2 regions of the Kocuria sp. CPCC 204721 genome follow, and region 2 is predicted to be linked to the other one. Evidence: riboswitches for the same ligand, from Rfam matches in the RefSeq annotation. Region 2 holds a riboswitch; the other holds the start of a gene.

Region 1 (15,746 bases), on a different contig from region 2:
GACGGATCCCACCCACGTACCCGGAACGCGTGCCGAGAACACGGTGGTCGCCCTGCTCGTGGGCCTCGTGGTGCTCATCGGTGTGTGCGAGCTATTCGTGCGCCGGCACCGGATCAGCATGTTCTACGTCTTGGGAGCGGGGCTCCTCTACGGCTTCGTGGCCGTGCTCGTCCGGTTGACCGCCACCACCATCACGTCCAGCGGGTTCGCGGACATCCGGTGGACCAGCGTGCTCATGATCGTGGTCGCCGCCGCGCTGGGCGGGTGGATGGTGCAGTGCGCGTACTCGTGCGGACCACCGGATCTCGTGATCGCCGGGCTCACCGTGGTGGACCCCATGGTGGGTGTGGCCCTGGGTCTCGTGGTCCTGGGAGAGGCCGGTGACTCCTTCACCGGGGCACTCGGCACGGCCATGGGGCTCGCGGGTCTCGTTGCTATAGTCGGCGTGGTCGTGCTCTCGCGACACCACCCCGAGGTCCTGCAACGCCGGGCGGCCGCACGCGCCCAGCAGGACGCGGTGACCAGCGGGGCGGTTGCGGACACGGCGCCACCCCGACGAACCGAACGCGCCACCGATCGCTGATCCCCCTACGGAACACAAGGCCTTGAGAATACTGATCACCGCTGAGACCTATCCGCCCGACATCAACGGTTCCGCGCAGTTCGCCCGCCGCCTCGCGCGCGGCATGCTGGAGCGGGGTCACGAGGTCCACGTCGCAGCACCCATGCCCACGAGCGGCCCCTCCCGGATCATGGACGACGCCGGGGTGACCGAGCACCGATTCCGCTCCCACCACGCGTTCACCCACCCCTACTTCCGGTTGTGCTTCCCGTGGGAGATCGTGCGGGAGGTCGCGCGGTTGTTCGACGACGTCCGCCCGGACGTGGTCCACGTCCAGTGCCACTACATCCTGGGCCGACTCGTGGTCCGTGAGGCCGTGCGCCGTGGTGTCCGGGTCGTGGGGACCAATCACTTCATCCCCGAGAACATCGAGCCGTTCCTGCCGTTCCCGCAGTGGTTCGTGCGCGGCTACCGCAAGGTCTCGTGGTGGGACATCGCCCGCGTGTACGGCCGCTGCGACGTCATCACCGCACCCACGCCGCTCGCGGTGCGCACCATGGTCGACAACGGTGTCCCCGATCGGGCGATCGCGGTGTCCAACGGGATCCAGGTCGGTGACTACGAAGCCGCCGCGGGGGAGCAGATCGAGCACCCGGACCACCCGATCGTACTGTTCTGCGGACGCCTGGCCGTGGAGAAGAACGTGGACGAACTCATCGAGGCCGTGGCCCTGATCCCGCGGGAGAAGAACGTCCACGCCGAGATCGTGGGGGAGGGGGAACAGCTGGACCGGCTCGTGAAACTCGCACACGAACACGGTGTCGCGGACCGGGTCCACTTCCTGGGGTTCCTCACGGACGAGCAGCTACGCACGGCCTACCTCCGCGCGGACGTGTTCTGCCAGCCCGGGACAGCGGAACTGCAGTCCCTCGTGACGCTCGAGGCCATGAGCGCCTCGACCCCCGTGGTGCTCGCCAACGCCCGCGCGCTGCCCCACCTCGCGGACGAGGGGCGCAACGGGTACCTCTTCTCCCCGGGCAATTCCGGGGACCTCGCGACCAAGCTGCAACTGGTCCTCGATGCCCCGCCCGAACAGCGGCGGGCCATGGGCGAGCGCAGCCGGGACATGGTGTCCCGCCACTCCTTCGCCAAGACACTGGATACCTTCGAGCGGCTCTACACCGGCGGGGAGGCGTGACGGTCCCTGCGGCGCCGCGCATGCGGTAGCGTAGGGCGGCGACCTCGACATCCGTTCGCGGTCGCACAGGGGGCGGTAGCTCAGCTGGTCAGAGCAGAGGACTCATAATCCTTTGGTCGTGGGTTCAAGCCCCACCCGCCCTACAAAACATGCCACGCTGGCTCACTGTGGTCTCACTCACCGGGGACCGGCAACAACACCGACGGCCGCAGGTCCGCCACGAATTGCAACGGGTTCACGTACTCCCCGTTCTCCCGCACACCCCAGTGCACCGCATCCCCGCCCGGGCCGTGGCCGGGAGTGGCCACGTTGGCGATCACCTGTCCCCGGGTCACCCGGTCACCCACTCGCACGGACGAGGACACCGGCTCGAATGAGGACTTGTGCCCCTCGCCATGCTCCACCGTGAGGACCTCCCGGTCCACGACGACACCCACGAAACTCACGACCCCGTCCTGCGGTGCACGTATCGGTGTGCCCGGGGGAGCGTGTAGATCCACACCCCGGTGGCCGGGCAGCCACTTCTGTGCGGGAGCCTCGAAATGCCGGCTCACCGACGGGCGCGGGGACACGGGCCAGGCCCAGCCGGGAGAGGCCCACGCCGCGGGGTGGGCCAGCAGCGAGCCAAGCGCGAGGACCGCGGCCATCACAGCGCAGTACACGGCGTGGTGCGGGGACCGTCCGGGCGGGCGTGCGGGAAACGGCGGGTGCACGGGAATGGGTGGGACCGTTGGAACGGGTGGGCGAGGAGGAATGGGTGGGGCGGCGTCGTCGTGACCGGAGGAACACATGACGACAGCGTGCGGCAGCCCGGTCCGAAGGGGCGGGGAGGCGCTCCGATGTGGAGCGAGGACGCCGCGCGATGCTGTATCCTACAGGGTGCAGTCACTCTGCCATTGGTTCACCGTGCCCGCTCGCGGGTGCGCGCCAATGCGGGATGGCTGACTTCGCGCGCGAGGGAACCCACGGCGGACATGGTCCGCCCGGGTGCGTGGTCCTCGGTCCGAGGCCCCGGTTACCGGGTGGTCGCGGTATGGAACCACGGGAGCCTGCTCCACGAGTAGGACTCACGAATCGCGCCAGGGACCGGCACGGCCGGTCGACAACCGTAAACACCGAGACGGCCCGCAGGCCGTCCATTATTCATGAGGAGACGACATGCCTGTCGTTACCATGCGCCAGATGCTCGACAACGGCGTCCACTTCGGCCACCAGACCCGTCGCTGGAACCCGAAGATGAAGCGCTTCATCTTCACCGAGCGCAACGGCATCTACATCATCGACCTGCAGCAGTCGCTGGGCTTCATCGACAAGGCCTACGAGGCCGTCAAGTCGACCGTGGCCCACGGCGGAACCATCCTCTTCGTCGGCACCAAGAAGCAGGCGCAGGAAGCGATCGCCGAGCAGGCGACCCGCGTGGGCATGCCCTACGTGAACCACCGTTGGCTCGGTGGCATGCTCACCAACTTCCAGACGGTCTCCAAGCGGATCGACCGCATGAAGGAACTGGAAGAGGTCGACTTCGACGACGTCGCGGGCTCGCAGTACACCAAGAAGGAATTGCTGCTGCTGCGCCGCGAGAAGGAGAAGCTGGAGCGCACGCTCGGCGGCATCCGCAACCTCACCAAGACCCCGTCCCTGGTCTGGATCGTGGACACCAAGAAGGAACACCTCGCGGTGGACGAGGCGCAGAAGCTCGGCGTGCCGATCGTCGCGATCCTCGACACCAACTGCGATCCGGACGAGGTCGCGTTCCCGATCCCGGGTAACGACGACTCCATCCGCTCCGTCTCACTGCTCACCCGCGTGATCGCCGACGCCGTGGCCGAGGGCCTCATGGAGCGCAACAACGGCAAGTCCAACGCCGCCGAGGAGCCCATGGCCGAGTGGGAGCGCGAGCTGCTGGAACAGCACAACGAGCAGACCGCCGAGCAGGCGGCCCCGGCCGAGCAGACCGCGCCCGCCGCCGAGCAGCCCGCCGAGACCGAGCAGAAGGACGCCCCCGCCGCCGAGTGAGGCCGGTGAGCGAGTTCACCTTCCATTCTTCCCGGTGACCCATCGTGGTGACCGGAACCGTGCCGGACGTCCTGAGGCGCCCGGCACGGACGAACCGACAACAGAGGAGTTCACATGGCGAACTACACCGCTGCCGACATCAAGGCCCTGCGCGAGCGCACGGGTGCCGGGATGCTGGACGTCAAGAAGGCCCTGGACGAGGCCGACGGTGACGCCCAGAAGGCCCAGGAGATCATCCGCGTCAAGGGCCTCAAGGGTGTGACCAAGCGCGAGGGTCGCTCGACCGCCGAGGGCATCATTGTGGCCCGCACCGAGAACAACGTGGGCTACATGGTCGAGGTCAACTCCGAGACCGACTTCGTGGCCAAGTCTGCCCCGTTCGTGGAGTTCGGCAACAAGGTGCTCGACGCCGCCGTGGCCTCCGACGCCGCGGACCTCGAGTCCCTGCTGGCCGCCCAGGCGGACGGCAAGACCATCTCCGATCTCGTGACCGAGACCGGTGCGCTGTTGGGCGAGAAGGTCGTCGTGCGTCGTGTGGCCCGTGTCGCCGGTGATCACGTGGCCGTGTACCTGCACAAGACCTCCAAGGACCTGCCCGCCCAGGTGGGTGTCCTGCTGGCCGTGTCCGGTGCTGACGCCGAGACCGCCGCGCACGACGTTGCCGTGCACATCGCCGCGATGTCCCCGTCCTTCCTCTCCGAGGAGGACGTCCCCGCGGAGACCGTGGAGAATGAGAAGCGCGTCGCGGAGGAAACCGCTCGCAACGAGGGCAAGCCCGAGAAGATCATCCCGAACATCGTCCAGGGTCGCCTGAAGGGCTACTACAAGGACGTCGTGCTCGTGGACCAGGACTTCGCCAAGGACGCCAAGAAGTCCGTGGGCCAGGTGCTGTCCGAGGCTGGCGCCACCGCCACCGCGTTCGCGCGGTTCCGCGTGGGGGCCTGAGCACCCGTTCGCGGGGTCCCGCGTGCGCCGAGCACGTGAGGCCCACAGCGACGTCTCGACGGGAGACCGTCACGCGTCCCGCACTGAAGCGGCGGGGCACCACTGGGGGACCGGGGGTGCCCCGCCGCTTCTGTATGCTGGAGGGCGGTCTGCCACGGGCGGGCCGCCTCATGACCACGAATCGGCCCCCCGGGAGGATCCATGCCCAGCATCATCGAATCGGAACCCCAGGACGAGGCCCTCGGCGGGGACCGGCAGCTGCGGCGCACCGAACCGGCACGTCGCAGGGTCCTGCTCAAGCTCTCGGGCGAGGTCTTCGGTGGCGGCAGCGTGGGCGTGGACACCTCGGTGGTGCGTGAGATCGCCGAGCAGATCGCCGCGACCGTGGGCCGCGTGGAGACCTCCGTGGTGGTCGGTGGCGGCAACTTCTTCCGCGGCGCGGAGCTCTCCCAGGCAGGGATGGACCGTTCGCGCGCCGACTACATGGGCATGCTGGGGACCGTGATGAACTGCCTGGCGCTGCAGGACTTCCTGGAGCAGTGCGGCGTGGACACGCGCGTGCAGTCCGCCATCAAGATGGAGCAGGTCGCGGAGACCTACATCCCCCGCCGCGCGATCCGCCACATGGAGAAGGACCGCGTGGTGATCTTCGGTGCGGGTGCGGGCCTGCCCTACTTCTCCACGGACACCGTGGCCGCGCAGCGCGCCCTGGAGGTGCACGCGAGCGAGGTCCTCATGGCCAAGAACGGTGTGGACGGCGTCTACACCGCGGACCCGCGTAAGGACCCGGACGCGCAGCGTCTCGCGAGCCTCACATACGACCAGGCAATCGCGCGCGACATCCGCGTGATGGACCAGACCGCGTTCGCGCTGTGCCGCGACAACAACGTGACCATGCGCGTGTTCGGCATGGAAGGCGCGGGCAACGTGACACGCGCGGTGCTGGGCGAGGAGATCGGGACCCTGGTCACCCCGTAAGGTCTCGCGGGCCGTCGCATCGCGCGACCAGCCGCCCCCTGCCCGTTAGAGTGGGGAGAACGAACCGTCGCCACCGGCGTCAGTACCGCCGGCCGGCCAGCTCATAAGGAGAAACACCCGTGATTTCAGATGTCCTCTCGGATGCCACGACCAAGATGGGTAAGGCGGTGGACGCCGCCAAGACGGACTTCGCCACGGTTCGTACCGGCCGGGCCAACCCGGCGCTGTTCTCGAGCCTGCTCGTGGAGTACTACGGCACGCCCACCCCGCTGCAGCAGCTCGCGTCGTTCCAGACCCCCGAGGCCCGCACCCTGCTGATCACCCCCTACGACCGCAGCGCTCTCAACGACATCGAGAAGGCCTTGCGGGACTCGGACATCGGCGCGAACCCCGCCAACGACGGCAACGTGATTCGCGTGGTCATGCCCGAGCTCACCGAGGAGCGCCGCAAGGAGTACGTGAAGATCGTCTCGAACAAGGCGGAAGAGGGCCGGGTGTCCGTGCGCAACGTGCGCCGCCACGCTAAGGAGGCCATCGAGAAGCTCGTCAAGGACGGCGAGGTCGGCGAGGACGACGGCAAGCGCGGCGAGAAGGACCTGGACGCTGCGACCAAGAAGCACATCGACCAGATCGACGATCTGCTTAAGAACAAGGAAGCCGAACTGCTCGGCGCCTGATGGCATCGGCTGATTCCCCCGGCTCCCCGCACCGCGACACCCGCCCGCCGTCTCCCGCCCCGGCGGGGGAGCAGGGGCGGGCGCACGACCCCCTGGTCACCACGGGATCGCTGCGGCAGGTCCTCACCCGCCCCTTACAGCGCAGCACCGAGCACAAGGCCCCCTCGCGGGCGGGCCGTAACCTCCCGGCCGCCGTGGCCGTGGCCGTCGTGCTCATCGGCGCGCTCGTCACGGGGCTGTTCTTCGTCCCGCTCGTACTGGCCCTGCTGGCCGGGACCGCGGCGGGTATCGGGGTGTGGGAGATCGCGCGGTCACTGACCTACAAGGGCGTGCAGATCCCGCAGGTCCCCGCGGTGATCGCGGCGGTGCTCATGCCGCTCGCGGCGTTCTTCGGCGGGGCGGAGGCGTTGTCCATGGCGCTCGTGCTCGCCGTGACACTCGTGGTGGTGTGGCGGGCCTTCGGGCCCAAGCAGGGGATGATGCTGTCCATCATGGGCTCGGTGTTCGCGCTCGTGTGGGCCTCGTTCCTGCTGAGTACGGCGGTGCTGCTCTACCATTCCCCGGACGGACCCCACAAGGTCCTCACGATCATCCTGCTGGCCGTCAGCTCCGATACCTTCGGCTACGCGGTGGGGGTCGTATGGGGCAAACACCCCATGGCACCCAAGATCTCTCCCAAGAAGTCGTGGGAGGGTTTCGGCGGATCCGTGGGCGGTGCCGTGGTCGTGGGCGTGCTGTGCGCGCTCTTCCTCGTGGAGATGCCGTGGTGGCAGGGCGCGGTCCTGGCGGTCGCGATCGTCGTCGTGGCCACCGTGGGCGACTTCTCCGAGTCCATGATCAAGCGGGAGATCGGGATCAAGGACATGGGGACCCTGCTGCCTGGTCACGGCGGAGTGATGGATCGCATCGACTCCATCGTCTTCGCCGTGATCACCGGCTACGTGATCTTCGAACTGTTCACCGTCCTGGGGTGACGCGGTCGCGGGCCGACCGCCCGTGCGCCCGGGACGCACGGACGCCGCCCCTCGCGGGTCGCGTCCCGGCCGCGGAAGGGCGGGTATGAGTACTCAGCAACGTTTCGATCGCCTCGGCGAGCGGGCCTGGGGTTACGACCCCGCCCAGGTGGACGACTTCCTGGACCGCCTCGCCGCGGTCATGCATACGACGCCGCCTGCCCCCGGTGGCCACGCGGACCCGGTCGCGGGCCCCGGGACGGTCGCTGAGCCGGTCGTTGACCCGGCCGATGTCACGGACCCCGTCACCGCCGAGGACTCTGCTGCGTCCGCGGACACCGCCGGGGCGACCGACGCGGACCGTGAACCCGAGAGCGCGGAGGCGGTGCAGCGGCGTCGTCGGCTGGGCAGCCGGCAGGTGCGCGAGCGCGTGTTCGACCGCGTCAAGGGCGGTTACGACCCCGGAGCGGTGGACGCCCACCTGGACGCCGTGGAGGACGAGCTGTTCGCGCGCGAGAAGGCCGCGTTCGTGGCCGAGCACGGCGCCCGGCGCTGGGAGGAGCACCTGGAGCTGTTGGCCGGGCTGTTGCTGGGGCGGCTCAACCGCCCGCACGGTGAACGCTTCCGCCGGCCGAGTTCGCACCGCACGCTGGGTTACGCGGCGGCGGACGTGGACGTGCTGTGCGACCGGCTCATGGACGCGTTGCGCGGTGAACCCGAGGTGGACCCGCGGCTCGTGAGGACGGCGGTCTTTCGATCCGCCCAGGGTCAGCGCAGCTACGAGGAACAACAGGTGGACGCGTTTCTGGACCGGGCCGTGGAGTTTGTCCTGGCCATGCGGCCGTAGCGGCGCGCCATGACGCCGAATGTATACACAGATCGATCAAAATTATAAGGTGGGCTAACCAAACCGCGGATTTCAGGGGTTTTTCGACGTTGTGACGGACATGTCTTGTGTCATTGGATACACAGTGCGTACTGTGGTGATCATCACACAAGGAGGCACACATGGCGTCCACGCCCCCTGTCGACCCCAACGGTTCCACGGCAACCCAGGGCATCGACTTCCCCGCGGTCCAGCGTTCGCACGAGTTCCAACGGCTGCGCTCGACCCACCGATCCTTCGTCTTCCCCCTGGCCATCGCGTTCCTGGTCTGGTACCTGCTCTACGTGGTCCTCGCCATCTACGCGCCGGGCTTCATGTCCACGCGGGTCGTGGGCAACGTCAACCTGGGTCTGATCCTGGGTCTGTTGCAGTTCGTCACCACATTCGGGATCACTGCCGCGTACGTGAGCTTCGCCAACCGCAAGCTCGATCCGCAGGCCACCGCGTTGCGTGAGGACCTCGAATCCACTTCCGGCCACCGGGACGGCGACCACCAGGAGGCCCGGCCATGATCGCCGTCCCCGCCCTCTCGACACCCGCGGTGCACCTGGCGGAGGCCGCCACGTCCACCGTGGGCAACCCCGCGATCAATATCTCGATCTTCCTGGCGTTTGTGCTCGTGACGCTCGTGGTCGTGATCCGGGCGTCCAAGTCCACCGCCACGGCCGCGGACTACTACGCGGGTGGGCGCTCGTTCTCCGGGACCCAGAACGGTCTGGCCATCGCGGGTGACTACCTCTCCGCGGCGTCGTTCCTGGGCATCGTGGGCGCGATCGCCCTGCAGGGCTACGACGGGTTCCTGTACTCGATCGGCTTCTTCGTCGCGTGGCTCGTGGCCCTGCTACTGATCGCCGAGCCGCTGCGCAACACCGGCAAGTTCACCATGGCGGACGTGCTGTCGTTCCGATTGCGGCAGAGGCCCGTGCGGGTCGCGGCGTCCATCTCAACCCTGGCCGTGACGTTCTTCTACCTCCTGGCGCAAATGGCCGGGGCGGGGGCCCTGGTGTCCCTGCTGCTGGGGATCGGCTCCCGGGCCGGGCAGTCCCTGGTGATCGTGATCGTGGGCGTCATCATGATCGTCTACGTGCTCGTGGGCGGCATGAAGGGCACCACATGGGTGCAAATCATCAAGGCGTGCCTGCTCGTATCCGGCGTGGCCGTGATGACCGTGTGGATCCTGGCCTTGTTCGGGTTCAATTTCTCGACCATGCTCGGCGCGGCCGTGGAGACGAACAACAACCCCGCGATGCTCGATCCCGGGCTGAAGTACGGCGTGAGCGAGATCTCCAAGCTGGACTTCATCTCGCTGGGTCTGGCCCTCGTCCTGGGTGCCGCCGGCCTGCCGCACGTGCTCATGCGCTTCTACACGGTGCCCACCGCCAAGGAGGCCCGCAAGTCCGTGGTTTGGGCGATCACTCTGATCGGCCTGTTCTACCTCTTCACCCTGGTGCTCGGGTTCGGTGCGGCCGCGCTGATCGGTGCGGACCGGATCAAGGGCGCGCCTGGTGGTGTGAACTCGGCGGCTCCGTTGCTCGCGTACGAACTCGGCGGGTCCATCCTCATGGGTCTGATTGCGGCGGTCGCGTTCGCCACGATCCTCGCCGTGGTCGCCGGTCTGGCCATCACGGCCTCCGCGTCATTCGCACACGACATCTACACGTCCGTGATCAAGAAGGGCACCTCGGACCCGCGTCAGGAACTGCGCGTGGCCAAGACCACCGTGGTGGTCATCGGCCTGATCTCGGTCGCCGGCGGCATTGGCGCGCAGGGTCAAAACGTGGCGTTCCTCGTGGCCCTCGCCTTCGCGGTAGCGGCCTCCGCCAACCTGCCCACCATCCTCTACTCGCTCTACTGGAAGCGCTTCACCACGCGCGGCGCGGTATTGTCCATGTACGGCGGGCTGATCATCTCCGTGGTGCTCATTATCTTCTCCCCGGTGATGTCCGGATCGGAGACCTCCATGATCCCCACCGCGGACTTCGCGTTCTACCCGCTGTCCAACCCCGGCATCATCTCGATCCCGGCGTCCTTCCTGCTCGGTTTCCTGGGCTCGCTCAGCGAGCGCCGGCCGGAGGACCCGCGCAAGCAGTCCGAGATGGAAGTGCGTTCCCTCACGGGAGTGGGAGCGGAGAAGGCCGTCTCGCACTGACCCGGTTCACCGCCCCTTGACACGGCCGCCGTGTCCGGTTTCATCCGGACGCGGCGGCCCGTGTAGCGTTGGTGTCTGGTACTACACTGTGAACCAGTTCGCTGACCACGTGCGGTTGCGGAACACCGCAAACGCGCACAACGAGAACCAGAGGTGGAGAAATGGGCATCATTAGCTGGATCATCCTCGGTCTGATCGCCGGCGCGCTCGCCAAGCTGATCCTTCCGGGCAAGCAGGGTGGCGGGATCATCGTCACCATCATCCTCGGCATCGTGGGGGCCTTCCTGGGCGGCTGGCTGGGTAGCTTCATCCCCGGCCTGAGCGACGGGATCAACAGCTTCAGCATCGGCACGATCATCACGTCCGTGATCGGCGCGATCATCGTGCTGCTCATCTACGGCGCCGTCGTCGGCCGCCGTCGCTGAATCACCCGCGGGTCCTGAACGGGACTTCCACACAAAGGCGTCACCTCCGGGTGGCGCCCTTGTCGTATCTCCCGTGTCGTGCGTCCGGAGTCGTGTGCTCGGTGTCGTGCGTGCGGGGTCCGGCGCTCACGCGATACTGGGGTCATGACTTCCTCCACCGGCATGACCCCCGATCTCGACTCCGCCACCCGGCAGGCCCCCCGGCGCCTCGTGATCCTGGGGTCCACGGGATCCATCGGGACGCAGGCGCTCGACGTCGTGTCCGAGGCCGCGGGGCTGCGCCGGCCCGTCTCGGATGCCACCCACGAGCCCTTCGAGGTCGTGGCGCTCGCCGCGGGCGCGGGTCACCTCGAGCTGCTCGCTCAGCAGGCCGTGACGTTCGGCGTCCGTGCGGTGGGCACGAGCGGTACGGCGGACGACGCCGCCCGGTTGCGTGAGCTGATCGCGGACCGGTCACGCGCGGCGTCGTCGGCGGCGCCCGAGGTCCTGTACGGGCCGGACGCTGCAACCCGGATCGCGCAGTGGGAGGGTTCGGACCTCGTGCTGAACGGGATCACCGGGAGCATCGGGCTCGCACCCACCCTGGCGGCGCTGGGAGCGGGTCGGCGGGTGGCGCTCGCGAACAAGGAGTCCCTGATCGCGGGCGGTCCGCTCGTGTTGCGCGCCGCGGCGGACACGGGCCTCGAGGACGCGCTGATCCCCGTGGACTCCGAACACTCGGCGATCGCCCAGGCCCTGCGCTCCGGGACGGCCTCCGAGGTGCGCCGGCTCGTGCTCACGGCGTCCGGCGGACCGTTCCGCGGCATGACGCGCGAGCAGCTCACGCGCGTGACACCCGAACAGGCCCTGCAGCACCCCACGTGGGACATGGGGGTCATGGTCACCACGAACTCCGCGACCATGGTCAACAAGGCACTGGAGGTGCTCGAGGCGAGCCTACTGTTCGACGTCCCCCTGGACCGGATCGACGTCACGGTGCATCCGCAATCGGTCGTGCACTCCATGGTGGAGTTCGTGGACGGATCCACCCTGGCGCAGGCGTCCCCGCCGGACATGCGCCTGCCCATCGCGCTCGGAATCGGCTGGCCCCACCGCGTGACCGGTGCCGCCGCGGGGTGCGACTGGACCCGGGCCGCACAGTGGACGTTCGAACCGCTCGATTCGCAGGTGTTCCCCGCCGTGGAGCTCATGAAGCACGCGGGTTCGCGCGGCGGGACGTGGCCCGCGGTGTTCAACGCCGCCAACGAGCAGGCCGTGCACGCGTTCCACCGCGGGGCGCTCGGCTTCACGCAGATCGTGGACATGGTCGAGCGTGTGCTGGAGGATCACGACGGCGTCACGCGGCCCACCCTTGAGGACGTCCTGGGGGCGGAGGAGTGGGCCCGGGCCCGCGCGGACGAACGTATCGCCGGGATGGCATAGGGCCCTTCCGGCGGTCGTCGGCCCATGGCAGGGCCATGCTAGAATTCCGGGTGGATGACGAGATCCGGCGCGTAGCTCTGGCTGGCCGGACGGCAACCCTCTCCCGTAGCGGGGTGCCCCAGATGACCATCCGGTCGCGGTTGCAACAGATCACGGCAAGTGCGGTTCCCCGGAAATCAGCACGTACCCGTCCCTGTGCCCTCATCCAGGGGGGACTGTTCGCCCCGCGAGTCCCCGTCACAGACCCCTGGAAAGGCATGATCATGCGAACCAAGCGTTTGATTCCCGTCGTGTTGGCCACCACCCTGGGCCTCACCCTCACCGCGTGCGGCGGCGGCTCCGAAAACTCGGACCCGGCCGCGGACGGCAAGATCACCGTCGGGATCGTGGGCTCGACCCCTGTGCAGGAAGCGTTGAAGCAGGTCGCCGCGGACAACGACATCACGGTCGAGTACGTGGACTTCAGTGACTACAGCCAGCCGAACCCCGCTCTGAAGAGCGGTGACATCGACATGAACTGGTTCCAGCACATCGCGTACCTCGCCGATTACAACAACAACGCCGGGGACACCATCACTCCCGTGGGCTCCACGTCCATCTTCCCGCTGGGGCTGTACTCCAAGAGCGTGAAATCCGTGGGTGACTTCAAGCAGGGTGACGAGATCGCCGTGCCGAACGACTCGATCAACCTGTCCCGCGCCCTGAACCTCTTGCACCAGCAGGGTCTCGTGGAGTTCACCAAGGACACGATCGCCCCCACCGAGCAGGACATCGACACCGCCAAGTCCAAGGTCACGGTCCGCCCGGTCTCCGCCGAGCAGACCGTGCTGTCCATGGACTCCGTGGCCGCCTCCGTGGTCAACAACGACTTCCTGGACCGCGCGAACATCGATCCCAAGTCCGCGCTGGCTCAGGACGATCCCACCGCGGACAGCGCCAAGGTGTACGACAACCTCTTCGCCGCGACCGAGGCGAACGCGGACAACGAGACCCTGAAGAAGGTCGCGAGCTTCTACTACGACGACAAGGTCCAGGACGCGGAGAAGACCGAGACCAAGGGCACCGCGGTGCCCACCAAGGTGGATCAGCAGGAGCTCAAGGACTTGCTGGCCCGCTACTCGCAGGACCTCAAGGAGCAGACCAAGTGAGCCCGTCCGCCACGGCGGACACCCTGGTCAGTTTCCGGGACGTGAGCAAGGTCTTCGTCACGGGGTCCAAACGCCGCCCGCGCACCGTGACCGCGGTGGACTCCGTGGACCTGGACATCCGCCGCGGTGAGATCTTCGCGGTGATCGGCTACTCGGGGGCGGGCAAATCCACCCTCGTGCGGCTGATCAACGGCCTGGAACCCATCTCGTCCGGGACGCTCGAGGTCGCCGGTAACCGTGTGGACGGGCGCAGCGAATCCCAGCTGGCGCCCATCCGCCGCAAGATCGGGATGATCTTCCAGCAGTTCAACCTGTTCACGTCACGCACAGTGGCGGGCAACATCGATTACCCGCTCAAGCGTGCCGGGTGGAAGCCCGAGGAACGCAAGGCGCGGGTCGCGGAACTGTTGGAGTTCGTGGGCTTGACCGAGCGCGCCGGGAACTACCCCGAGCAGCTCTCGGGTGGTCAGAAGCAGCGCGTGGGGATCGCCCGCGCGCTCGCGAGCAATCCCGAACTGCTGCTCGCGGACGAGTCCACCTCGGCGTTGGACCCGGAGACCACCCAGGAGGTCCTGGGTCTGCTCAAGCGCGTCAACCGTGAGCTGGGGATCACCATCGTGTTGATCACCCACGAGATGGACGTGGTGCGGGCCACCGCGGACCGCGTGGCCGTGATGGACAGCGGTCGTGTGGTGGAGACCGGGACCACCGCGGAGGTCTTCGCCCACCCGCGGGCGCAGACCACGCGCAAGTTCGTCTCCTCGGTCATGCGCACCGTGCCGCGCGCGGACGAGATCGAGAAGCTGCGCCGGGAACACCCCGGGCGGCTCGTGCTGGTGGACGTCACCGACCAGAACCGGATCGGGGACGTGCTCTCGGACGCCGCCCGTAACGGTGTCAGCTTTAACATCGCCTTCGGGGGGATCTCCATCCTGCAGTCACAGTCCTTCGGAACGCTCACGCTGTCCCTGACCGGTTCGGACGAGTCCGTGGACCGCGCCGTCGAGAGTCTGCGCGCCGTCACCACGGTGCGGGAGGTGAGTGAGTGATGGAGTGGTCTGCTCTGGGCCCGCAGTTGCTGGACGCAACCGGGCAGACGCTGTATATGGTCTCCGTGACCCTCGTGCTGGCCGGGCTCATCGGCCTGGCCGTGGGCATGGGGCTCTACGTGACCCGGCGGGGCAGCATCCTGGAGAACGGTCCACTGTTCACCGCGCTGAACCTCCTGGTGAACTTCGTGCGTCCCATCCCGTTCATCATCCTGCTGGCCGCCCTGGGTCAGGTCACGGAATCGGTCGTGGGCACGCGCCTGGGCCCCAACGCCGCGATCTTCACCATGACCATCGGCGCTACGTTCGCGGTGGCCCGCATCGTGGAGCAGAACCTCATGACGGTGGATCCCGGGGTGATCGAGGCCGCGCGGTCCATGGGGGTCTCACGCTGGAAGATCATCACCACGGTGATCCTGCCGGAGGCGCTCGGCCCGCTCGTGCTGGGGTACACGTTCCTGGTCATCGGCATCACAGACATGTCCGCGATGGCCGGTGCGATCGGTGCCGGCGGTCTGGGTGACTTCGCGTTGCGCCTGGGCTATCAGCGCTTCAACGACCAGGTCACGTGGGCCGCGGTGATCGTGATCATCATCCTGGTCCAGCTCGTGCAGTTCTTCGGCAATTGGCTCGCGCGCAGGATCATGCGCCGCTGACGCTCACGCGCCCCGTACCATGGCGACGCCGCCCCCGGAACATTCCGGGGGCGGCGTCGTGTTCGGCGCATCACGTGCGGCTGTAGCACGTGGGAGGAGTGGGGCACAATGGACAGTGCAACATCGCGGGGCGCGCGTCACGGGCCCCGGACGCCACTTCCTTGGGAGGCAATTCGTGACCTCGGTCAATCTCGGTATGCCCGCCGCGCCCCAACCGGTGCTCTCGCCCCGGCGCAAGACCCGCCAGATCCAGGTGGGTTCGGTGGGTGTGGGGTCGGAGCACCCGATCAGCGTCCAGTCGATGACCACGACCCCCACCACGGACATCAACGCCACGCTGCAGCAGATCGCCGAGCTCAACGCCGCCGGTTGCGACATCGTGCGCGTGGCGTGCCCGTCCCAGGACGACGCCGACGCCCTGCCCATCATCGCCATGAAGTCCCCGATCCCGGTGATCGCGGACATCCACTTCCAGCCCAAGTACGTCTACGCCGCGATCGACGCCGGGTGCGCCGGTGTGCGCGTGAACCCGGGCAACATCCGCAAGTTCGACGACCAGATCGAGGGCATCTCCCGTGCGGCGGAGGCCGCGGGCGTGTCCATCCGGATCGGCGTGAACGCGGGCTCCCTGGACAAGCGCCTGCTGCAGAAGTACGGCAAGGCCACCCCGGAGGCGCTCGTG
Region 2 (15,746 bases):
AGGTGCGCCAGGGCCGCCGGTTCGAACTCACGGTCGAGGGCGAAGCGGACGAGCAGGTGCTCGCCCAGGCCCGCGAAGCCGCGGAGAAGCTACTGTCCAACCCGGTGATCGAGGACGTCGTGAACGTCTCCGTGGCCCCCGAGGAGGACTGAGCGTGGCCCAGAACCTCACGGCCGAGCAGACGCCTCTCGTGGCGGACCTCTCCGAACCCGCCACCGATTCTCGACTCGCGGACGTGCGGGTGGGTGTCGTGACCTTCCCGGGCACGCTCGACGACCGCGACGCCGCTCGCGCCGTCGAGATCGCCGGCGGCACCGCGGTGCCGCTGTGGTACGCAGACAAGGACCTCAACGGTGTGGACGCCATGATCCTGCCCGGTGGCTTCTCCTACGGGGACTACCTGCGCGCCGGTGCGATCGCCCGCTTCGCCCCCCTCATGGACAAGATCGTGGACGCTGCCAATGCCCGGGAGGGCATGCCGGTGCTGGGGATCTGCAACGGTTTTCAGGTACTCACCGAGGCCCACCTGCTGCCGGGGTCCATGATCAAGAACGAACAGCTCAAGTTCATCTGTCGGGACCAGGCGCTGCGCGTGGAGAACACGGACACTGCGTGGACCGGGCGATTCGAGCAGGGCCAGACCATCGTGGTGCCGCTGAAGAACCAGGACGGGCAGTACGTCGCGGAGCAGCGCACCCTGGACGAGTTAGAGGCCGAGCACCGGGTGGTCTTCCGCTACGCGGGCGGCAACCCCAACGGTTCCCGCAACGACATCGCCGGGATCACCAACGCGCGGGGCAACGTGGTGGGACTCATGCCCCACCCCGAGCACGCCGTGGAACCGGGCTTCGGCGCCGATCTTTCCGGCTCCGGTCCGGTCCAGATGCGCCAGGGAACAGACGGGCTGGACGTCTTCGTCTCCGCCCTGGAACACCTATTGCGCTGACCCGTCCACGCCGCGCTCGCCCGCAGCGAGGACCGCGGCGTCCCATCCGTTCGTCATCGGGCCAGTTCGGGGAACCGCACCCGGCCCACACCATGCCTCCGCGTGAGCGCCCGCCCGGCACCGCACGCCCCATCGTTCGCAAAGGGATCTAGTAGTCGTCATGAGCGAAACCCACTTCAACCTGGACACCGTGGAGCACGCCGCCTCCACCCCGGACACCGAGCTGCCCTGGGCGGAACTGGGGCTGAACGAGACCGAGTTCGAGCGCATCAAGGAGATCCTGGGCCGCCGCCCCACCGCGGCGGAACTGGCCATGTACTCCGTGATGTGGTCTGAGCACTGCTCGTACAAGTCCTCCAAGGTGCACCTGCGCCAGTTCGGGGACAAGGTCACGGACGAGATGCGCAAGAACCTCATGGTGGGCATCGGTGAGAACGCCGGCGTCACGGACATCGGGGACGGTTGGGCCGTGACCTTCAAGATCGAGTCCCATAATCACCCGTCCTACGTGGAGCCCTATCAGGGTGCGGCCACGGGCGTGGGCGGGATCGTGCGGGACATCATCTCCATGGGTGCCCGCCCGGTGGCCGTGATGGACCCGTTGCGTTTCGGCGCGATCGACCACCCGGACACCCAGCGTGTGGTGCACGGGATCGTGGCCGGCGTGGGCGGCTACGGCAATTCGCTGGGGTTGCCGAACATCGGCGGAGAGGTGGAGTTCGACCCGTGCTACCAGGGCAACCCCCTGGTCAACGCGCTCGCCGTGGGCGTGATGCGCCACGAGGACATCCGCTTGGCGAACGCGTCCGGGACGGGCAACAAGGTGGTGCTCTTCGGCGCGCGCACCGGCGGGGACGGGATCGGCGGCGCCTCGGTGCTCGCGTCCGAGTCCTTCGACGACTCCAAGCCCTCCAAACGCCCCGCGGTGCAGGTGGGTGACCCCTTCGCGGAGAAGGTGCTCATCGAGTGCTGCCTGGAACTGTTCAAGAGCTCGCTCGTGGAGGGCATCCAGGACCTCGGTGCGGCGGGCATCTCGTGTGCCACGTCCGAGCTCGCGTCCAACGGTGACGGCGGCATGCGCGTGGACCTCACCGAGGTCCTGCTGCGCGATCCGTCCCTGACCCCGGGCGAGATCCTGATGTCCGAGTCGCAGGAACGCATGATGGCCGTGGTCACCCCCGAGAAGGTCGCGGGCTTCGAGGCCGTGATGGCCAAGTGGGACGTGGAGTACTCGTGGATCGGCGAGGTCACGGACACCGGCCGCCTGGTCATCGACTACCAGGGTGAGGTCATCGTGGACGTGGATCCCCGCACCGTGGCCCACGACGGTCCCGTGTACGAACGCCCCTACGCGCGCCCCGAATCCCAGGACGCCCTGCAGGCAGCCCACTTCACGGGCTCCCCGGAGGACGCCGCCCGCCCGTCCGGCGCGGAGCTCGGCCCTGCGCTCGTGGAATTGATGGCCTCCCCGAACCTGTGCTCCAAGGACTGGGTCACCGACCAGTACGACCGCTACGTTCAGGGCAACACCGCCATGGCCATGCCGGATGACGCCGGCGTGATCCGCGTGGACGAGCGCACCAACCTGGGCGTGGCCCTTTCCACGGACTCGAACGGTCGCTACACCCGCCTGGACCCGTACCAGGGCGCCCAGTTGGCGCTCGCCCAGGCGTACCGCAACGTGGCCACCGCGGGCGCGCGCCCCGTGGCCGTGTCCGACTGCCTGAACTTCGGTTCCCCCGAGGACCCGGACATCATGTGGCAGTTCGCGGAGGCCGTGCGCGGCCTCTCGGACGGGTGCCAGACCGTGGGTGTGCCCGTGACCGGCGGTAACGTCTCCCTCTACAACCAGACCGGCGGCGTGGCCATCAACCCCACCCCGGTGATCGCCATGATGGGCGTGTTCGACGACGTCACGCGCCGCACGTCCTCGGGCTGGAGTGAGGATGGCCAGGCGATCTATCTGCTCGGCGAGACCGCGGACGAGCTGGACGGCTCCGAGTGGGCGCGCGTGCGCGGCCACCTGGGTGGGTTGCCCCCGCGCGTGAACCTGGCCCGCGAGCGCGTCCTGGGTGACATGCTCATCAACATGTCCCGGGACGGCATGATCGACGCCGCGCACGACGTCGCGGAGGGCGGCCTCGGGGCCACGCTCGCCGAGATGGCGTTGCGCTTCGGCGTGGGCGCCCGGATCGGCCTCGGTGAGGTCGCCGAGCGGGACGGCGTGGACCTGTTCACGCTGTTGTTCTCCGAGACGCAGGGCCGTGCCGTCGTGGCCGTGCCGCGCTCGGAGGAGGTGCGCTTCCAGGACATGTGCACCGTGCGCCGCTACCCGTTCGCGCGGATCGGCGTGGTGGACACCGAAGCCGGGGCCCTGGACTTCCAGGGCGAGTTCACGGTGGCGCTGGACGAGCTGAAGATCGCCCACGCATTAACCCTGCCCCGTCACTTCGGCTGACGGGCCGGGACCACAGCACGAGAACCCTCGGAGGGAGCCATGTTGGACGACATGCCGCGGCCGGTTCCGCCGCAGCCGTTGCGCACGCAGCGGTTGGAGCTGCGCGCGTTCACACCGGACGAACTCGAGGCCGTGGCCGGGGGCTCACGACTGCCCCAGTTCGCGCCGGGTTTCCCCACCCCCGAGAACGAGGACTGGGCCCGGGAGGCGATCGAGGCCGGTGAGCACTTCTTCACGGAGAGCGACTGCGCCCTGCTCGCCGTGATCCGGCTCAGCTCGGGGCAGATCATCGGCGCCGCGGGGTTCGCGGGACCCGCCATGGACCACGAACTGGAGATCAAGGGGTCCATCGTCCCGGAGCACCAGAACCAGGGGCTGGCCACCGAGGCCTTGCGCGCGCTCGTGGACCGCGCATTCGAGGACCCCGGGATCCGTGCGGTGCACGGCTCCGTCCCGGCCGACCACGAACCGGCACGCCGGGTGCTCGTGCGCTGCGGGTTCGTGAAACGACCCTCCGAGGGCTCGGAGGACACCTACTACCTGCGGCGCCCCTGACGAGCGGTCACGGATGTACCCCTGGATACCCTTCGACCTGCTCCCCGCGGACACCCTGCCGGAGTGGATCCTCATCATCCTGGCGGTCCTGGACCTGCTCCTGAAGATCCTGGCCCTGGGCTGGATCCCCCATCAGCGCCGTCCGTCCGTGGCGCTCGCGTGGTTGCTCGCCATCTTCCTGATGCCGTACGCGGGGCTCCTGTTGTTCGTGGTGATCGGTTCCACCCGGTTACCGCGTAAACGCATGGCCAAGCAGGCCCGGATGAACCACGTGATCCAGGAGAACACCCCCGAGCGCCTCCCGCTGGGGCCCGAGCTCGCCGAGTACCCGGAATGGGTGCGCACCACCGCGGAGCTGAACCAGAACCTGGGCGCCCTGCCCATGGTGGGCGGTAACGACTTCGAGATCCTCACCGACAATCACGATTCCATGGCCCGGATGGCCCGGGACGTGGACCGCGCCACGGACTACGTGCACTTCGAGTTCTACATCGTGGCCGTGGACCAGGTCTCCCGAGAGCTGCTCGATGCCCTGATCCGCGCCCACGAACGAGGTGTGCGCGTGCGGATCCTGATCGACCACGTGGGGTCTCTGGGTTACCCGGGGTACGCGGAACTGGTCCGCCAGTTCAACCGTTCCGGGGTGCCGTGGCGGCGCATGCTTCCCATCCGCCCGTGGCGCGGTGAGTGGCAGCGCCCGGACCTGCGCAACCACCGCAAGATCCTGGTGGTGGACGGCCAGGTGGCCTACACGGGCTCACAGAACATCATCCACCGCTCCTACAACAAGAAGAAGAACCTGCGGAAGGGCCTCGAGTGGAAGGACCTCATGGTCCGGGGCACGGGATCCGTAGTCACCGAGTTGAACGCGGTGTTCGTCTCGGACTGGTACTCGGAAACCGACGACCTCCTGCTGGACGAGACCCCCGCCGCGCTCGAGCACACGGCCGAGCCCATGTACGCCCAGGTGGTGCCGTCCGGGCCCGGGTTCGAGACCGAGAACAACCTGCGCCTGTTCAACCACCTGATCTACAACGCCAATCACCGCGTAGTGATCTCCAGCCCGTACTTCGTCCCGGACGAGTCCCTGCTCCACGCCATCACCACGGAGGCCCAGGCGGGCGTACGGGTGCAGTTGTTCGTGGGTGAGACCTCGGACCAGTTCCTCGCGCAGCACGCCCAGAACTCGTACTACTCCGAACTCGCGCGCGCCGGGGTGGAGATCTACCGCTACAGCTCCCCCACCGTGCTGCACGCCAAGTTCGTGCTCGTGGACGACATCGTCTCCGTGATCGGTTCCTCCAACATGGACGAGCGTTCCTTCGCGCTGGACCTTGAGGTCTCCGTCCTGATCGTGGACGAGTCGTTCCGCACCCGGATGGAGGACGTCGTGGGGCAGTTCCGCGCCAACTCCACCCTCTTGGACCTGGACGCCTGGGAGAAACGCTCGCTGGGGCGCAAGTTCGTGGAGAACGTCTGCCGCCTTACTTCCGGCCTGCTCTGACGCGCCCCGGACGACGACGCCGCGGAGCCGGGCGCGGCGTCGTCCGTCCCCTCGGTGCCGCCCACCCGGGGCGGGCGCGAGTGTCCGTTCCTCGCCCGGGTGCGCGAACGCCGTCGCCGCCCGCAGAGATCGGGGTGGCGACGGCGTCGTCGTGCACGGTGGGCACGGGGCCCGGTGCGGATCAGCCCGCTACGAGCACCGCGCGGCCGTTGAACGTGCGGTTGCGCAGGCCGTCCAGCGCGGAGTTGACCTCCTGTGCGGTGAGCGGGAGCTCCGTGATGGGCGGCTTGGGCAGATCCGTGTCCTGGGCGAGCGCCACGAGCTCCTTGAGTTCGGGAAGACTGCCCACGAAATTGCCGCGGATGTTCAGCAGGTTGAACGCGGTGAGCGCGGTGGGGAACTGGTACTGGCCCCCGAACAGGCCCACGCTGACCAGGGTCCCGCCGTTGGCCATGGCGAAGAGCGCGGCGTTGGAGGTGTCCCCGTTGTTGACGAGGTCGATGGCCGCGGCAATCTTCTCCCCGCCGGCCCGGACGATGTCGCCCACGAGGTCCTCGCCGCCCACGGCCACCGTGGCGGACGCGCCCACCGCCTGGGCGTTCTTCAACGCGGCCTCGCTCATGTCCACGGCCACGATGTTCTCGTGACCCAGGGCCTTGAGCACCGCAATGGTCATCAGCCCTACACCGCCCGCGCCGATCACGGCCACGGGCTTATCCGCGGGCAGTGGCATGATCTTCTTGACCGCTGAGTAGGAGGTCAGGCCGGAGCAGGCGAGCGTGGCGCCGAAGGACGGGTCGATGTCGCCCAGCGGCACCAGGTAGCGCTCGTCCGGCACGTGGACCTCCTCTGCGTAGCCGCCGCGGCGCTGCACCGAGAGGTTGCGCTTCTTCCCGCTGCAGTAGTTCTCGCGGTCCTCCGAACAGGCCTGGCACTCGCCGCAACCGATCCACGGGAACACGATGTACTTGGTGTCCCCGGGCGTCACCGTGGCGTCCGGTCCCGCGGCCACGACCTCCCCCACGATCTCGTGCCCGAGCACCACGGGGTACTGCGCGCCCGCCGCGGTCAGTTCGTAGCGTCCGGCGCTGCCGAGGTCGAAGTACCCGTCCTGGCAGTGCACGTCCGAGTGGCAGACCCCCGAGTTGGTCACGCGGATCATGACCGCGGAGCCTTCCAGTTCGGGCCGTTCCACCTCGAGTTCCTGGGCTGCTCCGCCCGGCTCCGTGTGCGCGAAAACCTTCATGGCCACTCCTTCGTTGCGTGTGTGTAAGTCGCCTTATCAGGTGAGCTGTGTCACTACTCTAGGCCGCTACGCCGAGTTGTCCACGGGTCCGTGCCCGTCGCATCGGGGGACGACGACGCCGCTGATGCGCCCCGGTCTCAGGCGCGGGGTTCCGGTCTCAGGCGCGGGGTTCCGGAGCCGACTTTTGCGCGGCCCGCCGAGCGGCGCGGTTGGCAGGCCCCACGGCGGACACCAGCACCGCGACCTGCAGCAGTACACCCGCCAGCCCGGCGACGATGCCCCATTCGGGCCGCCCCAGAACGAGCAACACGATCGCCGCCACCACGGCACACACGGCCACGGGAACGGACCACCGCACCCTCGGAAGGGCCGCGGCGTGACCCGCGGACCACGCGGCGTCGGACGCGCGCGTGTGCCGGGTCCGGAGGCCCACGGCCCCGTTGCGATCGAGCGAGCCGACGGCCGCTGCCCTGACGGTCACCACGGTCACGACGCACACCAGGACCGTGCTGAACGACAGCATGATCACTCCGAGCAGGTCCTCGTCCACGGTTCCCTCCGGGTCACGGGCATTTCCTCCACCCTACGACCGTCACGGATCCGGGCACTGCGGATCCGGTGACGTCATCCGCGAACGCCTCCACCGCAAGGTGCTCCGCCGCAGGGCAGAACCCAGTGGGGAATCCTGGTCGTCGTCAGCTGACACAAGGTCATGACGAGGTCGCTCTCTTCCGCATCGCCAGGGATGGGGCGGTCACGGTGACCGGGGTCGACGACGCCGCCCTGCCGGGCCTGCGGGACCGGGCGCGAGCGGCGTCGTCGTCGGAGGGAGGTGTCAGCCCACCAGCTCGCGGGACGGCGTGTCCGCGACGGAGGGCTCGCCCACGAACGCGCCGCGGTACTTCGCGGCGGGGTGGGTGTCCTTGACCCGCGGCTGGCCCTCGCCGTAGAGGGACTCGCGCAGGGTGGTGCCCTCGTACTCGGTGCGGTAGCGCCCGCGCTTCTGCAACTCGGGGACCACGTACTCCACGAAGTCCTCGAAGGAACCGGGGCTCACGTGGTAGGCCAGGTTGATGCCGTCCAGGCCGCCCTCGTCCACCCAGGTCTCGAGCTGATCCGCGACGGTCTGCGCGGAACCCACGAGCACGGCACCCATCCCGCCCAAGGCGCAGTGCTTGGCGATCTCCTCGCGCGTCCACTGCTTGTCCTTGGACTGCAGCGTGAACGGGGTCAGGAAGGACTGGATGGAGTCGGTCTTGATGTAGTTCAGGGCCTCGTCCTCGTCGAACTGGGACAGGTCCACGCCGGACCACCCACCGATGATCGCCTGGGAGGCCTCCAGGTCCACGTATTGCAGGTAATCGCGGTACTTCTCCTGGGCCTGCTCGTCCGTGTCCGCGACGACCACGGAGAGCATCGCGTAGATCTTGACGTCGTCACGGCTGCGGCCCTCGGCCTGAGCCCGGTCGCGGATCTTGTCAGTCACGAAACGCGTGAGGTCCGGGCGCAACCCGCCGATGAACACGGCTTCCGCGTGCTTACCCGCGAACGCCTGCCCGCGCGAGGACGCGCCGGCCTGGAAGATCAGCGGTGTGCGCTGCGGGGACGGTGCCGTGAGCCCCGCTCCGGGAACCGTGAAGTGCTCCCCGCTATGCCGGATGGGATGGACCTTGGTGGGATCCGCGTAGACACCCGTCTCACGGTTCTGAACCACAGCGTCCTCCTCCCACGAGCCCTCCCAAAGCTTGTAGCACACGTCCAAGAACTCCTCCGCGATCTCGTAGCGCGTATCGTGCTCAATCTGGCGCGGCAGGCCCTGGTTCTCCGCAGCGGACGGAAGGTAGGAGGTCACCACGTTGAATCCCACGCGGCCCTTGGTGAGGTGATCCAGTGTGGCGTACTTGCGGGCCAGGGTGTAGGGCTGCTCGTAGGTCACCGCGCTCGTCACGCCGAAGCCCAGGTGCTCGGTCACGGCGGCCATGGCCGAGACCTGCATGAACGGGTCGTTGACCGGGACCTGGGCCCCGTCACGCACGGCCGGAGCCGCGGAGTTCTTGTAGATGTCGTAGATGCCCACCACGTCCGCAAGGAACAGGGCGTCGAACTTGCCCCGCTCCAGCAGCTTGGCCAGCTCCGTCCAGTACTCGATGGTGTTGTACTCGGTGGCCCGGGACCGCGGGTGGCGCCACAACCCGAAGCTCTGGTGATCCACGCAGGTCATGTCGAACGCGTTGACGGAAATCCGTTTGCTCATCTCGGTCAGCCCCTCAGCAGGAACACGACCCGCGCCCCGTGCACCACCTACGGCGGCCTACCTTGCGGGTCCAGCGCGCTTGTGTGGCGCCGTACTTGCCGCATGCGGTGTGTCATGCGGCCCGATCCTCACCTGGGGCACCCCGCTACGGGAGAGGGTTGCCGTCCGACAAGCCAGGGCTAAACGTCGGCACTCGTGATCGTTGTGGCATCGATCCTAACGGGGATCCCCGGTCCTCGGAAACACCTCGGGTTACGGCACGTCACGACGGCGCCCCGGCGCGTCACACGATTTGCACCCGCGGGCTCCCGGCCCGTTCAATGGTGGGGTTCCCATCCGGAGCGGCTGAGAGACCTGGCTCGTTGACGTCGCAGCAACCAGCCCCACGCGGGCAAGGTGCTAATGCCAGGAACGATGGAGTTGATGAATTGAGCCATATCCTCACGCGCCCGGAATCTGCCGTCGACGCCGCTGCGGTCACCTTCGACCGGGTCGGCAAGTCCTTCCCCGCACACCACGGAGCGCATGTCCACGACGTCCTGAGGGACGTGACCTTCACGGTGCGTCCGGGCGAGATCGTCTCCGTCCTGGGCCCCTCGGGGTGCGGCAAGTCCACCCTGCTACGCGCCGTGGCCGGGCTCGGCACGGCGAGCGAGGGCGAAGTCCGGATTGACGACTCGGTGGTGCGCGAGATCGACCCGCGCTGCGCCGTCGGCTTCCAGGAACCGCGGTTGCTGCCGTGGCGCAGCGTGGCGCGCAACGTGGCACTGGGTCTGCCCCACGGGACTCCCGCCCGGGAAGGGAAGCGGCGGGTGGCGCAGCTGTTGGAGCTCGTCGGCCTGTCCCACCACGCGAATCACCGTCCCTCGGAGATCTCCGGGGGCATGGCACAGCGCGCATCCCTCGCCCGGGCCCTGGCACGGAACCCGCGGGTCCTGCTGTTGGACGAGCCCTTCGGGGCCCTGGACGCCCTGACCCGGATCAGGATGCAGGATCTGCTGCTGGACGTGCACCGCGCCGATCCCACGACCGTGCTCATGGTCACCCACGACGTCGAGGAAGCCCTGGTGCTCTCCGATCACGTGGTGGTGCTCGCGCGGGAAACGGCCACGGGCCCCGCGACCATCGCCGAGATCATCTCCCCCGAGCTGGCCCGCCCGCGCTCCCGCGAGGACAGTGAGATCACCGCGCTGCGCGCCCACCTGTTGGCCTTGCTCGGCGTGGAGCGCTGAGCGCATGGCGCAGTTGTCCCGACGCCGCGCCCTGCAGGCACTCGGCCTGTCCGCGCTAGCGCTGCCCCTGAGCGGATGCGTCATGGAGGGCGAAGGTCCGGGCCGCGGTGTGGCCGGCGGTTCCGCGCACGAGATCTACCTGGACTACGCGACCTACAACCCGCTGTCCCTGATCATCAAGGCCAAGGGCTGGCTCGAGAAGGTCGCCGAGGCCCACGGTCAGACCGTGACGTGGGTGTACTCGGCCGGTTCCAACAAGGCCAACGAGTCGCTACGCGCCGGGGTCGTGGACGTGGGCTCCACGGCAGGTTCCGCCGCACTGCTCGCGCGTGCCAACCGCTCGCCGATCAGGACGATCGACCTGTTCTCACAGCCCGAGTGGTCCGCGCTCGTGCGCACCCCGGACTCCCCCGTGCGCACCGTGGCGGATCTCGCGGGCACGTCCGTGGCCGCGACGAAGGGCACGGATCCGTACTTCTTCCTCCTACAGTCCCTCGGCGCGGCGGGCATGAGCGCCCAGGACGTCACCGTGGTGAACCTGCAGCACGCGGACGGGCGCACCGCGCTGGACACCGGTCAGGTGGCCGCATGGTCCGGACTGGACCCCGTGATGGCCGCCGCGGAGAAGGCGGGGGACGTGCTGTTCCACCGGCAGTTGGAGTTCAACACGTACGGGTTCCTCAACGCGCGGGAGGTGTTCCTGCAGCTGAACCCCACGGGTGCGCAGGACGTGGTGAACACGTACGCCTACGCGCGGCAGTGGGCGCTGCAGCACCCGGAGGAGGGGATCGCGATCCTCGCGGAAGGCGCGAGCATCGATCGCGACACCGCCCGGCGGGTCTGGCAGCGCACCCACCTGGACATCGACCCCGTTCCGGGCCCCGAACAGCTCGCGGTGCTCGAGCGGGTCGGGCCCATCCTGGTGGAATCCGGGGACGTCTCCTCGCAGCAGGACGTGGACGAGGCGCTCGCGAACATCGTGGAGCAGCACTACGCACAACACGCCGATGCGGCCGCCGTGGCCCAGGTGATCGAAGGGAAGCAGTCCTCATGAGCACTCACGACACCTCCTCCGCCGCACCGCGGTCCTCGGACGGCGCGTCCCGCGAAGCACCGGGCGGCACGTCCTCCGAAGCAGCTGGCGTCACTGCGGTGGCCACACTGTCCGACGACGACGGACGCCACGGGGCGGGCGCGGTGGCGCCCGGCGACGTCGCAGCCCCATCAGACACCCCTGCCGCGGCGGATTCCCGCACGCGTCCCAGCGCGCTGCGCAATCCTTGGGCCCTGGGGCTGATCGGGATCGTCCTGCCCGTGCTGCTGGTGCTCGTGTGGCACGCCCTCTCCACGAACGGGACCTTCTCCCCCGTGCAGTTGCCGCGCCCGTCTGCGGTGCTCGCCGCGGGATGGGAGCTGCTGCGCAGCGGTGACCTGTGGTTGCACGTGGGGATCTCCACGCAGCGCGTGATCGTGGGCTTCCTGATCGGCAGTGGGCTCGGGCTGTTGCTCGGCGCGTTGCTGGGGCTCTCCCCGTGGGCGCGGGCCATCGGCTCGCCCACGATCGGCGCGCTGCGCGCCGTGCCGTCCCTGGCGTGGGTGCCGCTGCTGTTGCTGTGGATCGGGATCGGGGAGAACTCCAAGGTGACCCTGGTGGCGATCGGCGCCTTCTTCCCGGTGTACACCACGGTGTCCGCCGCGCTGCGCCACGTGGACCGGCACCTGATCGAAGCCGCACGGTCCTTCGGGCTGCGCGGGGTCAAACTCTTCACCACCGTGCAGTTGCCCGCGGTGCTGCCCTCCGTGATCTCCGGGCTGCGTCTGGCCCTGGCCCAGGCGTGGTTGTTCCTGGTGGCCGCGGAACTGCTGGGTTCCTCCATGGGCCTGGGGTTCCTGCTCACCGATTCGCAGAACAACGGCCGCACGGACCGGTTGCTGCTCGCGATCCTGTTGCTGGCCGTGCTGGGCAAGCTCACGGACGCCCTGCTCGGCATCTTCGAGCGGTGGACGCAGCGGCGCTGGAGCGTGGCCGGAACCAGGTGACAACCCGCCCGGTTCCCGCCGGCGCCCGCCGTTCCACCGGGGCCCGGTCGTTCCACCGGGGGCCCGGTCGTTCCACCGGGGGCCCGGCCGTTGCAGACACCGACCGTTCGGATCGACATCACAGGAGGACTCGTGACCGGTACGCACTCGTACTCAGACCCCGCTCACCCCACACCGAACCCGGCGTTGATCTCTGACGACGCCCGGGTGCAGTTCTGGGTCGAGCAGGCCGGGCGGCTGGACTGGGCGCAGCCGTGGCACACGGCTCACCGGTTCGAGAAGCCGCAGCGCACGGGTGAGGACCACGACGGCAACCCCACTTACACCGTGCCCGAGATCGCGTGGTTCGAAGGCGGGAAACTCAACGTCTCGTACAACTGCGTGGACCGCCATGTGGCAGCCGGGCGTGGTCAGCACGTGGCCCTGTACTTCGAGGGTGAACCCGGGGACCGCCTGGTCTATACCTACGCGGACCTGCAGCGTGAGGTATCCAGGGCCGCCAACGCCCTGCTCCAACTGGGCGTGGAGAAGGGCGACCGCGTGGTCATCTACCTCCCGGTCATCCCGGAGACCGTGATCATCACGCTCGCGTGCGCGCGCATCGGGGCGATCCACTCGCTCGTGTTCGGCGGGTTCTCCGCAGAAGCCCTCAAGTTCCGGGTCGAGGACACCGGAGCCAAGGTCCTGGTGACCACGGACGGGCAGAACCGGCGCGGCGCCGTCGTCCCCGTGAAGACCAATGCGGACGAGGCCTGCAGCGGCGAGAACAGCATCGAGCACGTGATCGTGGTGCGCCGCACGTCCCGGCCCGGGCGCACCGATCTGCCGCGCGGCACCCGGGGCCTGCATTCCAAGGACGAGGAACTCGTGCCGTGGACCCCCGGGCGTGACGTGTGGTGGCACGAGCTCACCGCGGGCGTCTCGGACGTCCACGAGCCCGAGGCGTTCGACGCGGAGACGCCCCTGTTCATCATCTACACGTCCGGCACCACGGGGAGGCCCAAGGGCCTGGTCCACACGATGGGCGGATACATGGTGCAGACGGCATACACCCACGCCCTGCTGTTCGACCTGCTCCCGGACGTGCCCGACGCGTCCGGGGTGCTGCGCCCGGAGGAGCTGTCCGCCGTGAACGACCCCACCAAGGTGGACTCCACCGTGCACTGGTGCACCGCGGACCTCGCGTGGGTCACTGCACACACCTACGAGATCTACGGCCCGCTGGTCAACGGCGTGTCCCAGGTGATCTACGAGGGCACGCCCAACACCCCGGATTACGGCCGCCACTTCGAGATCATCGAGCGCTACGGCGTGACCAACTACTACACGGCACCCACCCTGATCCGCTCGCTCATGGGCGCGTTCCCCAAGGGGCTGCCCCCGGTCTACAACCTCTCCTCGATCCGGTTGCTCGGCTCCGTGGGCGAGTCCATCAACCCGGAGGCGTGGCGCTGGTTGCGCGCCCAGGTCGGCCGCGACGAGGTGCCCTTCGTGGACACGTGGTGGCAGTCCGAGACGGGCTCCTGCGTCGCATCCCCGCGCCCGCACGATCCGCAGTTCGCCCCTCCCGGCACGTTCGACGAGGCCGCAGCGCACACCCCCCTCAAGCCCGGTTGCGCTACGCGTGCGGTCCCCGGCGTATCTGTGCGGGTACTGGACGAGGCCGGTGAGGAAGTGGGCCCCAACCTGCAGGGCTATGCCGTGATCGACAAGATCGGCCCGTCCATGGCCCGCACGGTATGGGGCGATCCGCAGCGCTACCTGTCCTCCTACTGGGCGGCCTACGGCGAGCGCGGTTGGTTCCGGGCCGGCGACGGCGCACGCACCGATGACGAGGGCGACCTCTACATCCTGGGGCGGGTGGACGACGTGATCAACGTGAGCGGGCACCGGTTGTCGACGATCGAGATCGAATCCGCCCTGGTGACCCACCCCCACGTAGTGGAGGCCGGGGCCACCCCGATCCGCGACGCGGTAACGGGCCACGCCATTTTGGCGTGCGTGGTGCTCACGGCGGATGCGCAATCGCTGTCCACGGACGAGGTCCGCGAGGAGCTGCGCGCGCACGTGGCCCGGGAGATCGGCCCGATCGCCAAACCGCGCGAGGTCATCGTGGTTCCGGATCTGCCCAAGACCCGTTCGGGGAAGATCACGCGCCGCCTGCTGACCCAGCTCTACGAGGGCGAGCAGCTGGGCGACCGTTCCTCGCTGCAGAACGAGGAAGCGCTAAACGCGATCGCGGAGGTCTTGGCAGGGCGTGCTTAGCTTGACCACATGAGCTTGTTGCCCCGATCCCACGGCGGTCGCGGCTGGGTCTGGTTGGCGTGTGCGGCCGGAGTCGTGCATGCCGGATTCAGCCTCTACTGGGCTTTGGGCGGGCACTGGTTGCTGGACACCGTGGGGCAGTGGACGGTACGGCTGTCCTACGAGGCACCCCTGGCCGCCGGGCTGGGGCTGGGCATGGTTTCGCTTTTCAAGCTCATGGCGGCCGTCATCCCAGTGGCGGAAGCCTACGACAGGGTGCCCTGGCGACGGTTCTGGCGGGCCATAAGTTGGGTGGGTGCCGTGGTCCTGGTGGTCTACGGCGGGACCAACACGGTGATCAGCAATGCCGTGCTCATCGGGCTCATCCGCCCCGCCACCGGATACGAGCGACTAGCCATGATCGGTCACGCATGGTTGTGGGATCCACTGTTCCTGGTCTGGGGTGCCGCGCTGCTGATCCATCTGTGGCGGTCCCGGCCGGCGCGGACGCGCCCGCACGGCACACGTGAGTCACTTATCGGGAGGTGAACATCCGCACGAAGGAGACGACCGGGGAACCCACGCCGCCAACTGCGGATGACCACCCCCCAGGCTTCTTCCCGATCTGCGGGCATGACCGCGTGTGACCCCGCGAACTGTTATGCCCCGAAGGAACTTCTAGGATGGCTCAGTGATGAATTCCGCCGCGCAGCCCTCGACCGAGCGACCCGTCACCGGCACTACCCGCACGGCCACCGCCCCCGCGGACGCGTCCGTCACTGCCGGGATTGCTGCCGTGGCCGGCGATGCCTGGCAGCGCATGTTCGGGGACACCCACAGCTCCGACCTCAAGCTCGCCATGGCCGCCTCGGGCACCGTGTTGAGCGTGTTCACTGTGGGGCACATGGCCGGGAACATGCAGGTCTACCTAGGCCGGGACCACTACAACGAATACGCCGAGTTCATTCGCACGGTGGGCGCGCCGGTGCTGCCCCGCAACTCCGTGCTGTGGGTCGTGCGTATCGGGTTGATCGGAAGTGCTGCGACCCACGTGTTGGCCGGAACCGAGCTCACGCTGCGGGCCATGAGCGCCGAGGGCCGCACGGTCGCTGATGCGCTCCGACCCATCACGTGGCGGGTGGGCGCCGCCGCTCAGAAGATACGGAACGGTTTCCCCACCGCGCCTGCCCCGAGCGGGACGCAACGGTACCGGAAAGCGGCGTTCGACGGAGCCTTCCTGGCCAGCCACTTCGACCGCCACGCGCCA

The links. Region 2 has a riboswitch for S-adenosylmethionine ahead of RF637_RS10365 (LLM class flavin-dependent oxidoreductase). Riboswitches for the same ligand answer to the same signal wherever they lie in the genome.
Region 1: another riboswitch for S-adenosylmethionine. It lies ahead of RF637_RS09655 (MetQ/NlpA family ABC transporter substrate-binding protein); the one in region 2 lies ahead of RF637_RS10365 (LLM class flavin-dependent oxidoreductase).

What each region holds. Positions count from the first base shown of each region.
Region 1 is NZ_JAVKPO010000009.1:73,130-88,875, reverse strand. Features, by position in the region: gene RF637_RS09725 (DMT family transporter) at 1-583, shown strand, start outside; gene RF637_RS09720 (glycosyltransferase) at 606-1,760, shown strand; tRNA gene RF637_RS09715 (tRNA-Ile) at 1,830-1,903, shown strand; gene RF637_RS09710 (M23 family metallopeptidase) at 1,934-2,407, opposite strand; gene rpsB (30S ribosomal protein S2) at 2,919-3,776, shown strand; gene tsf (translation elongation factor Ts) at 3,891-4,721, shown strand; gene pyrH (UMP kinase) at 4,923-5,699, shown strand; gene frr (ribosome recycling factor) at 5,819-6,376, shown strand; gene RF637_RS09685 (phosphatidate cytidylyltransferase) at 6,376-7,350, shown strand; gene RF637_RS09680 (DivIVA domain-containing protein) at 7,436-8,176, shown strand; gene RF637_RS09675 (DUF485 domain-containing protein) at 8,338-8,727, shown strand; gene RF637_RS09670 (cation acetate symporter) at 8,724-10,364, shown strand; gene RF637_RS09665 (GlsB/YeaQ/YmgE family stress response membrane protein) at 10,526-10,789, shown strand; gene dxr (1-deoxy-D-xylulose-5-phosphate reductoisomerase) at 10,952-12,211, shown strand; SAM riboswitch class IV at 12,265-12,379, shown strand; gene RF637_RS09655 (MetQ/NlpA family ABC transporter substrate-binding protein) at 12,475-13,359, shown strand; gene RF637_RS09650 (methionine ABC transporter ATP-binding protein) at 13,356-14,408, shown strand; gene RF637_RS09645 (methionine ABC transporter permease) at 14,408-15,064, shown strand; gene ispG (flavodoxin-dependent (E)-4-hydroxy-3-methylbut-2-enyl-diphosphate synthase) at 15,240-15,746, shown strand, end outside.
Region 2 is NZ_JAVKPO010000011.1:42,217-57,962, reverse strand. Features, by position in the region: gene purS (phosphoribosylformylglycinamidine synthase subunit PurS) at 1-152, shown strand, start outside; gene purQ (phosphoribosylformylglycinamidine synthase subunit PurQ) at 155-946, shown strand; gene purL (phosphoribosylformylglycinamidine synthase subunit PurL) at 1,107-3,404, shown strand; gene RF637_RS10385 (GNAT family N-acetyltransferase) at 3,444-3,959, shown strand; gene cls (cardiolipin synthase) at 3,973-5,463, shown strand; gene RF637_RS10375 (alcohol dehydrogenase) at 5,645-6,709, opposite strand; gene RF637_RS10370 (SdpI family protein) at 6,867-7,259, opposite strand; gene RF637_RS10365 (LLM class flavin-dependent oxidoreductase) at 7,545-8,972, opposite strand; SAM riboswitch class IV at 9,050-9,164, opposite strand; SAM riboswitch class I at 9,293-9,384, shown strand; gene RF637_RS10360 (ABC transporter ATP-binding protein) at 9,392-10,195, shown strand; gene RF637_RS10355 (aliphatic sulfonate ABC transporter substrate-binding protein) at 10,200-11,249, shown strand; gene RF637_RS10350 (ABC transporter permease) at 11,246-12,235, shown strand; gene RF637_RS10345 (AMP-binding protein) at 12,368-14,500, shown strand; gene RF637_RS10340 (DUF3995 domain-containing protein) at 14,510-15,028, shown strand; gene RF637_RS10335 (succinate dehydrogenase cytochrome b subunit) at 15,174-15,746, shown strand, end outside.